4 regions of the Kocuria sp. KRD140 genome follow, and region 4 is predicted to be linked to each of the others. Evidence: riboswitches for the same ligand, from Rfam matches in the RefSeq annotation. Region 4 holds a riboswitch; each other region holds the start of a gene.
What was found. Region 4 has a riboswitch for thiamine pyrophosphate ahead of J1M36_RS04760 (3-oxoacyl-ACP reductase). Riboswitches for the same ligand answer to the same signal wherever they lie in the genome.
Positions count from the first base shown of each region.

Region 1: it holds a riboswitch for thiamine pyrophosphate, as region 4 does, so the genes downstream of both, thiO (glycine oxidase ThiO) here and J1M36_RS04760 (3-oxoacyl-ACP reductase) in region 4, are expected to answer to the same signal.
Region 2: it holds a riboswitch for thiamine pyrophosphate, as region 4 does, so the genes downstream of both, J1M36_RS08185 (ECF transporter S component) here and J1M36_RS04760 (3-oxoacyl-ACP reductase) in region 4, are expected to answer to the same signal.
Region 3: it holds a riboswitch for thiamine pyrophosphate, as region 4 does, so the genes downstream of both, J1M36_RS02245 (bifunctional hydroxymethylpyrimidine kinase/phosphomethylpyrimidine kinase) here and J1M36_RS04760 (3-oxoacyl-ACP reductase) in region 4, are expected to answer to the same signal.

Region 1 covers NZ_JABFAW010000007.1:334,791-336,984, forward strand. The annotation lists gene thiE (thiamine phosphate synthase) at 103-765, opposite strand; TPP riboswitch at 886-1,010, shown strand; gene thiO (glycine oxidase ThiO) at 1,000-2,194, shown strand, end outside.
Region 2 covers NZ_JABFAW010000007.1:394,027-396,220, forward strand. The annotation lists gene J1M36_RS08180 (ABC transporter ATP-binding protein) at 1-548, opposite strand, end outside; gene J1M36_RS08185 (ECF transporter S component) at 545-1,168, opposite strand; TPP riboswitch at 1,227-1,333, opposite strand; gene J1M36_RS08190 (DUF4235 domain-containing protein) at 1,452-1,724, opposite strand; gene mnhG (monovalent cation/H(+) antiporter subunit G) at 1,852-2,194, opposite strand, start outside.
Region 3 covers NZ_JABFAW010000002.1:3,749-5,942, forward strand. The annotation lists gene J1M36_RS02245 (bifunctional hydroxymethylpyrimidine kinase/phosphomethylpyrimidine kinase) at 1-1,139, opposite strand, end outside; TPP riboswitch at 1,127-1,222, opposite strand; gene J1M36_RS02250 (Rne/Rng family ribonuclease) at 1,303-2,194, opposite strand, start outside.
Region 4 covers NZ_JABFAW010000004.1:121,731-123,924, forward strand. The annotation lists gene nadE (ammonia-dependent NAD(+) synthetase) at 1-628, shown strand, start outside; TPP riboswitch at 759-890, shown strand; gene J1M36_RS04760 (3-oxoacyl-ACP reductase) at 936-1,700, shown strand; gene J1M36_RS04765 (LLM class flavin-dependent oxidoreductase) at 1,702-2,194, shown strand, end outside.

The DNA.
Region 1 (2,194 bases), on a different contig from region 4:
ATGACTCCGCCCCGACGCGCACCACCCCACCGAACACGTCGCCACCCGAGCGGTGCCATCCCACCGCGGCGCCGCCGCTCCACCGCGTTCAAAGATCGGGGCTCACCCGGGCAGCGTGTCCCGCAGCGCCCGCGCCGCCGCGGTGACGTCCTCCGCATCGGTCACGGCCCGCACGACCACGATGCGCGAGGCACCCGTGTCGAGCACGGACGGCAACCGCGCGGTGTCGACCCCACCGATCGCGAAGAAGGGCTTGTCCCCCGCCTGCTGAGCGGCGTAGCGCGGCAGCTCGAGCCCCACGGCCGCGCGACCCGGCTTGGTGGGGGTCTCCCACACGGGCCCTGTGCAGAAGTAGTCGAGCCCGGCGTCGGCCACGGCGGCGTCCACCTGGGCCGGGGAGTGACAGGACCGCCCGATCACCACGTCGTCCCCCAGGACCCGCCGAGCCTGCGCGGTGGTGAGATCGCCCTGGCCCACGTGGAACACGTCCGCGCCGGTGAGCAGCGCGACGTCCGCACGATCGTTGACGGCGAAGAGTGCGCCGTGCTCACGGGCGACGTCGGCAAGTACCTCGATGGCCTCGATCTCCGCGGCGGCCTCGAGGGATTTGTCCCGCAACTGGATGATGTCCACCCCGCCCTCGTACGCGGCGTGCAGAAATTCGCGCAGGTCACCGCGCTCGTGGCGCGCCGTGACGCACACGTACAGTCGCGCGTTCTCGAGGGCGGCGCGGCGCCCGGTACCCGTCTGGCTCGTGTGTCCCATGCGGCCATCGTGGCACGAACCGCGCGCCCGCGGACACCTCGCCCGATCAGCCCGCCGCGAAGTCCCCCTGCGTTCCACAGCTAGGGGTGATTAGACTGGCAGGGCCGTTCGTCGCCGTTCGACGAACTCCACGGGAGTCCGCACACGTTGGCAACAACCACCGCAGCGGGCTGAGAGGGCGTGAGCCGCCGACCGGATCACCTGATGCGGATCATGCCGCCGGAGGGAGGAACAATGCCCGAGCACCTCGGTGACCACGTGGTCGTGGCCGGAGCTGGTCTCGTGGGCCTGGCCACGGCCTTCGAACTACGACGCCGCGGGGCCGCCGTGACCGTCGTCGATCCCCGCCCGGCGTGGGGCGCCACCCGCGCGGCCGCGGGCATGCTCGCACCGATCGCCGAGACCCAATACGGCCAGGAACGCCTCTACCCCCTCATGCGGGCCTCCGCCGCGGAGTACCCGGACTTCGTGGAGCGCGTCACCGCGGCCACGGGCCTGCCCACGGGCTACCGCACCGAGGAGACGCTCGTGGTGGCCGCCGATGCCGCGGACGCCCAATCCCTCTCCGACCTCGCCTCACACCAGATCGCCTCCGGGATGGACGTGCAGGAGATCTCCACGCGGGAGGCCCGGCACCTGGAACCGGCTCTTGCGCCGCGGTTGAGCGGTGCGGTACGGATCGTCTCCGACCGCCAGGTGGACCCCCGGATGCTCGCGGCCGCCCTGGTGGAGACCCTGAACTGCCCGCAGCTGACCACCATCGGGGATGTCCCCGACGCCGGACCGGCGCAGTGGCTGACCTCCCGCGTGGACACCGTGCTGACCTCCCGCAGGGAACCCCGGCAGGCCACGGGCGTGCAGGTGGACTCCGGTGAGATGATCCCCGCGGACGCCGTGGTCGTGGCCACCGGGCTGACCGCCAACACCATGGGCGGGCTGCCCGAGGGACTCGACCTCAGATTGCGCCCGGTGTTCGGGGACATCCTGCGGTTGCGGGTTCCCGAGACCGCCCTGGCCCCCGGGGAATCGCATTTGCTCACGCGCACGGTGCGCGCCCAGGTCCTGGGTCGACCCGTGTACATGGTCCCCCGCGAGGACCGCACCCTGGTGCTGGGCGCCACGAGCCGCGAGGACGGGCGCGAATCCGTGCTCGCCGGTGGCGTGCACCAACTGCTGCGGGACGCGCGCACCGTGGTCCCCGCGATCGACGACTGCGACGTCCTGGAGATGATGGCCCGCGCCCGCCCGGGAACCTCCGACGACCTGCCGTACGTGGGGAAGACCTCGGTGGCCGGGCTCGTGATCAGCACGGGTCACTTCCGTCACGGCATCCTGCTGACCCCCGTGGCGTCCCGGCTCGCGGCGGAGCTCGTGACCGGCGTCCTGGACCCGCTCGCGGACCACGGGTCCGACGCCGCGTTCCTCGCCG
Region 2 (2,194 bases), on a different contig from region 4:
CCCTCGTGGTCCACGCTCGCCGTGGGTTCGTCCAGCAACAGCAACCGCGGGCGCATGGCCAGGGTCCCGGCGAGCGCGAGACGTTGTTTCTGGCCCCCGGACAGCGCCGTGGTGGGGTGATCGAGAGGAAGCTCCAGGCCCACGCGCGCGAGCGATTCCCGCACGCGAGGCCAGATCCGTTCGCGGGGGACGGCGAGGTTCTCGAGGCCGAACGCGACGTCGTCCCCCACGCGCGAGAGGACCACCTGCGTCTCGGGGTCCTGGTGCATGAAGCCCACCGTGCCGCGGGCGTCGCGCGGGTCGACACCCGCGACGCTCAACCCGCCCGATGCGGAACGGCCGTCAGGGTCCTGGTCCACACCGGCCAGTGCCTGCAGGAGCGTGGACTTGCCGGCCCCGGACGGGCCCAGAAGCAGGACGCGTTCGCCGGGCTCGATGATCAGGTCCAGGTCCACCAGACTGGGCGTCTCGCGGCCGGGGTGATGCCATCCGAACCCCTCCAGGACCACCCGCGCGCCCGTGAGCTGCACGGTCGGTTCCGCGGTCATCGGCGCACGGCGCCGGAGGCCAGTGCTCCGAGGACACCCGTGGCCTGCAGGGCCTTCATCACGGCCCACATGAGCAGCCCGGCGATCACGGCCCCGGAGAGCGTGGTCAGCGCCGCGTAGACGACCTGCTGGTCCAGGGCCCACTCGAAGTTGTACATGATGTTCTCGCTCACGCCCAGGAACAGCCCGGACACCGCCCCGCCGATCGCCGCGGTCACGGGACCGAACCGGCGGTAGCGGGTCAGGAGGAACACGACCTCCACGCCGAGGCCCTGCACCAGACCGGAGAGCACCACGAGCCACCCGAAATGCGTACCCAGGAAGCCCTCGATCACGGCCGCGAGCAACTCGCAGAACAGGGCCGCGCCCGGTTTGCGGATGATCAGGGCGCCCAGAGTACCCGCCACGAGCCAGCCCCCCGCGATGAGGCCCGCGGACGGCGGGTAGGCCACCGTGCCCGCCGAGACCGCCGGGTACAGGAGGTTGGACCACATCCAGAAGATCACGGCGCACACCGCGGCCAACACGGCGGTGACCACGATGTCCACGACCCGCCACGACGAGCTGCGGTTGCCGCCTGCGCGCGGTGTACGGGTGGGGGTGTTACCGACCTGCGTCATGCTGAATCCTCCTGAAGATCCCAGGAGGGGAAGAACACCACCCGCCGTTGCGAGCGGGTCCTTGAGATACTCGACTCCCTAGCGCCGGTACGAGCCGGATCAGGTTCGAGGGTCTGCGCTCACGCGCACTCTCAGCGCCGCGGTGGCGCTCCCCTGTCGTTGAGACGCCAGTCTAGACCACGACGGCGGGTGGCCGGGCATCTCGCGTGCCCGGCCACCCGCCGTCGTACGTGCGTCCTACGCGGCCCCGGCCCACCCGTACGGGTGGCGCGGGACCCGCGGCTCAGATCTCGCTCTGGGAGCTGCGGGAGGGATCGGAGTCCTTGGACTCGAACTTGGCCACCTGGCGGGAGATCCCCACCTTGATGACGGTGCCCACGACACCGGTGATCACGGCCCAGATGATGATGTCGGTCCAGGCCTCGTCCGGGTCCGGGTTCTTGGCGGGGGGCTCGTTGCCCGTGACCTGCTTCCACACCGCGGACAGACCCTTGTTGGCCAGGGCCACACCACCCAGGGACGCCACCGTGCCGAAAATGTCCATTGCCTTGTTCATGAGGTTCTCCTTGTCCTGTGGGTGTCGGCGGCACCGGGCGGCCGACGACGTCGTGCTCGTTGCCCAGCATACGAAGCGCCGGGCGCGACGGGGCGGAAGGAACCCGGCCCCACCGAGAATTACGTCCTCAGCGAGATTCTTCCTCGCCGGCGCGCGCGACGACCTCGCGCAGCTCGTCCTCCACGAGGTTCTTCTCGTTCAGGTGCTTGGAGCGGTAGGCGGCGCGGCCCACCATGTGCGCGGACACGGGCACCGTGAGCAGCTGGAACAGCCACGCGAGGATCATCAGCGGGATCATGCCGGGATTGCCGCTCTCGATCGCCACGGCCGTGAGCAGCAGGAGCAACCCCAGGACCTGGGGCTTGGTCCCGGCGTGCATGCGCGAGAGCAGATCGGGGAAGCGCACCAGACCCACCGCCGCGGCCAGGGACATGAGGGAGCCCCCCACGAGGCACAGCAGCGCGATGACG
Region 3 (2,194 bases), on a different contig from region 4:
GCTCGATGCAGCGCGGACTCGACCGAGACCACGGAGGCCGACGCCGCGGCGAAGTGTTCGCGCGAACGCTCGTCCGGGGCGGAGGCCGCGAGCAGGGCCAGCGCCCGGGAGTAGTACTGCAGATATTGCATGTCCTGGTCCAGGTACAGCTCGAACTCGCCCGGGTCCAGGGTGCCGTCCCCGAGGCCCCGGATGAACGCCAGGGCGGCAATGCGTTCACGCACCGGGGCGCTCTCCTCCCACAGTTCATCGGTGAACCGGGGGCCCTCGGATTCCGCGGCGGCCGTCATCACGAACGCCGGATCCGTGACGAGGTGCTGGACGTGGTGCATGTGGTGCACGGGACCGTTGCCGTGACCCACGTGCAACTCGTCCGCGCCGCGCAGTGCACCGCGCAACCATGTGCGGGCCGTGCGGATCGCCTCGGGCCAGTCCCCGGTCCGCGCCACGACCGTGGCCACCGCGGAGGACAGCGAGCACCCGGTGCCGTGGGTGTTACGCGTGTGCACCCTGCGACCCTCGAACAACGCGGCGGGTTCGTCCTGACCGGGGAGCAACAGGGCGTCCGGGGTCGTGTCCCCGGCCAAGTGGCCACCCTTCACGAGGACCCGGGTATGGAACGCCGCCGCGACCGCGCGTCCCTGCTCGAGCGCCTCGTCCCAGGTCGCGGCCACGGGGCGCTCGGCCAGCACCGCGAGTTCCGGGAGGTTGGGGGTGATCAGATTCGCGTGGGGCAGCAGCTCCCGTAGGGCCCGTTCGGCGTCCGGACGCAGCAATCGCCCACCGGCCGTGGCGACCATGACGGGGTCGATCACGACCACGGGTGCGCGCCCCACCATGAGCCAGTCCCGGACCGTGTCGATGACCTCCACGGAGCCGAGCATCCCCACCTTGATCGCGTCCAGGGTGACGTCCCCGGCGACCGCGTCCAGCTGGTCCCGCAGGACCTGGACGGGTGGGGTGTGCACGCTCACGACGCCCCGGGTGTTCTGGGCGACCACTGCGGTGATCACACTCAGCCCGTACCCGCCCAGTGCGGCGATGGATTTCAGGTCCGCGGCGTGACCCGCCCCGCCCGTGGGATCGGTTCCGGCAATAGAGAGGACGCGGGGTATGGCGGTAGAAGGCGTGGTGTCCACGACAATCCCTTCGCTAGTACGAGCTAGATCAGGTTCGACGGGTGTGTTCTCAGCCGCAGTGCGCAGCACCCCGTGTGTGTGTCCCCGATCATGCCACAGGGGCACCCGGAATCCCGGGTGCCCCTGCGGTGCTCGCATGGCGACGGATCCAGCCGCCGGTCACTCAGTCCTGCTTGCCGGTCATCGTGATGTCCTGAGCCTTGATGCCCACACCCACGATGGTGGGCTGGTCACCGGACGCCGCGGGGGTCGCGGCCCCGGCCTCCGCGGTGAAACGGCTGACCTGCCGTTCCTGCGTGTACTCGTGGGTCTCCACCCTCGCGGTTCCGGGCGCGGCCGCCGGCGCCACGGCACGCCGCGACCCACGACGCCGTCGGGCCGGAGCCGCCGGCGCCTCCGCCGGCCGGTTCCCGCCGGCGGACGACGCCGCCCCGGAACTCTGCTGCTGCGCGGCACTCGTCTGCCCTGCACTGGATTGCGCAGTCCCGGAGTTCGACGGCGCGTGTCCGGCGGCCGACCGCTTCGACACGGCCTCTCGCGGCTGGGGCGCGGCGTCCGCATCCTGAACGGCACCCTCGGTCGAGGTTTCGTCCTCGCCCGCATCCGTGAACGCGGCGCTCAGCGAATCCAGGGACAGGGCCTCCTGGGTGCCCTCGCTCCCCCGCTGCTCAGACTGCCCGTGGGGCAGTTCGATGACCTCGCCGTGGATCGTGAGGCTCGCGGACGAGTCCCCACCGGAACGGTCCTCGGACCGGGAATCCCCGCGCGAGTCGTTCCCGGAACCGTCCCGGCCGGAACCGTCGTTCTGCACGGCGTTGTCCTCGCCCTGCTGACCGCGACCGCGGCTGCGCTTGCCGCGGCGCTTGCGGCGACGGCGCCCGCCCTCGGACTCCCCGTGGGAGTTCTCGGACGCGTGCTCCCCGCCCTGCTGACCGCGGGAGGTCTGCTGCTCCTGGGAACCGGTGTCCTCGGCCTGCCCGCCCCCGGACTGCGGTGCGGTGCCCTGGGAAGCATTCCGTGCGGCGTCGCCGGACTCGTCGTGGGAGGAGGCCGCG
Region 4 (2,194 bases):
GCGCGAGGACGAGATCGAGGCGGAGTTCGTGGCCATGCGGCTGCCTCACGGGATCCAGCACGACGAGGCCGACGCCCAGGCGGCGCTCGAATTCATTCAGCCGGACCGGGTCATCACGTACGACGTCGCGCCGGCCGTCCGCGGTTTCGAGTCCGCCTACGGTGCCGCGACCGGTGAGCAGCTCACCGATTTCACCCGCGGTAACACCAAGGCCCGCGTGCGTATGACGGCGCAGTACGCGGTGGGCGGGGACCACAACCTGCTGGTGATCGGCACGGATCACGCGGCGGAATCGGTCACCGGGTTCTTCACCAAGTTCGGCGACGGCGGCGCGGACGTCCTGCCCCTGGGCGGGCTGAACAAACGGCAGAACCGCCAGGTGCTCGCGTACCTGGGGGCCTCCGAGCAACTCGTGGGCAAGGTCCCCACCGCGGACCTCCTGGACGAGAACCCCGGGCGCACGGACGAGGACGAGCTGGGCCTGCGCTACGACGACATCGACGACTTCCTCGAGGGCAAGGACGTCCCCGAGGAGGTGGCCCGCAAGATCGAAAGCACGTTCCTGCGCACCCGCCACAAGCGCACGGTCCCGGTGACCCCGGCGGACGAGTGGTGGCGGGAGGGCTGATCCTCCCCGTCCGCGCGATGTCCAAGGGGACGACCCTGGCCTGACTGCGCTGGACAACCGCATTGGCCATGCCCTCCGACGGCCTGCGCCGTGCGCGACCCCGGTCCGGCCCCCCTGTGCTTAGACTGGGCCCAGTGACACGGGGTGCCGCTGCACGTTCCCACGACCCACCGGGCCGGGGAGCCCTGGATGCAATGGCTGAGATGACACCCGTCGAACCTGTCCAGTTAGTACTGGCGAAGGGATGTCACGGTGGCACCGCACGGGTGGCGCACCGCGTTCTTCGCCGTGAGCCACAGGAGTGAGCATGCGGATCGACACCACCATCGTCCTGATCACCGGGGGAGCCCGGGGTCTGGGTGAACACCTCAGCCGAGCCTTCGCCCGCGAAGGCGCCCGGGTGGTCGTGAACTACCACACGAGCGAGGACCGCGCCCGCTCACTGGTGCGCGAACTCGGTGAGGACAAGGTCATTGCCGTTCGGGCGGACGTGACCGATGCCGGGCAGGTGCAGCAGATGGTGGCACTCGCCCAGGACCATTTCGGTGCGCCCATCACGGTGGCCGTGAACAACGCGCTGGTGGACTTCAGCTTCAACGGGGACGCCCGCCCCTCGCTCGAAAACCTCGCCGCCGAGGATCTTTCCCAGCAGTTCACCGGCGCGGTCGTGGGCGGACTCAACGTGATCCAGGCGGTCGTCCCGGGGATGCGCCGGTCCGGACACGGGCGCATCATCAACATCGGCACCAATCTCTTCCAGAACCCCGTGGTCCCCTACCACGACTACACCGCAGCCAAGGCCGCCCTTCTCTCCCTCACCCGCACGGCGGCCAAGGACCTGGGGGCCCTGGGCATCACCGTGAACATGATCTCCGGTGGCCTGCTACGCACCACGGACGCGAGTGCCGCTACCCCGGCCGAAGTCTTCGACGCCATTGCCGCCGGTACGCCCTTGGGTCGGGTCACCAGCCCGGAGGAGTTCGCGGACACCGCCCTCTTCTTCGCCTCCGACTGGTCCCGCGGCGTCACCGGGCAGAACCTCGTGGTCGACGGTGGACTGGTGATGGACTGACATGGCCGCCCCGCACGACACCGCGCGGACCCCGTCCGCCGCCCCTGCGGCGTCCACCCGTCCCACCCAGGTGAACCAGCCGCCCGGGACACCCGCCCGGACGCTGCACCTCAACGCCTTCCTCTACGGGGCCGGCCACCACCAGGCCGCGTGGCGCGCGCCGGGCTCCCCGGTGCACCGCCTCACGGACATCGCCTACTACGAGGAGCTCGCGCGGACTGCCGAACGCGGTCTGTTCGACGCGGTGTTCTTCGCGGACGGGCACAGCGTGGGTGACGTCTCCGGCGGACCCCGCTGGAGCCTGGAACCCCTGACAGCGCTGTCCGCGATGGCGCGGGCCACCGAGCGCGTCGGCCTGGTGTGCACGGTGTCCACCACGTTCTTCACCCCGTTCCACGCGGCCAGGATGCTCGCGTCCTTGGACCACATCTCGGGCGGGCGAGCGGGGTGGAACGTGGTGACCTCCATGTGGGACTCCGAGGCCCGCAACCACG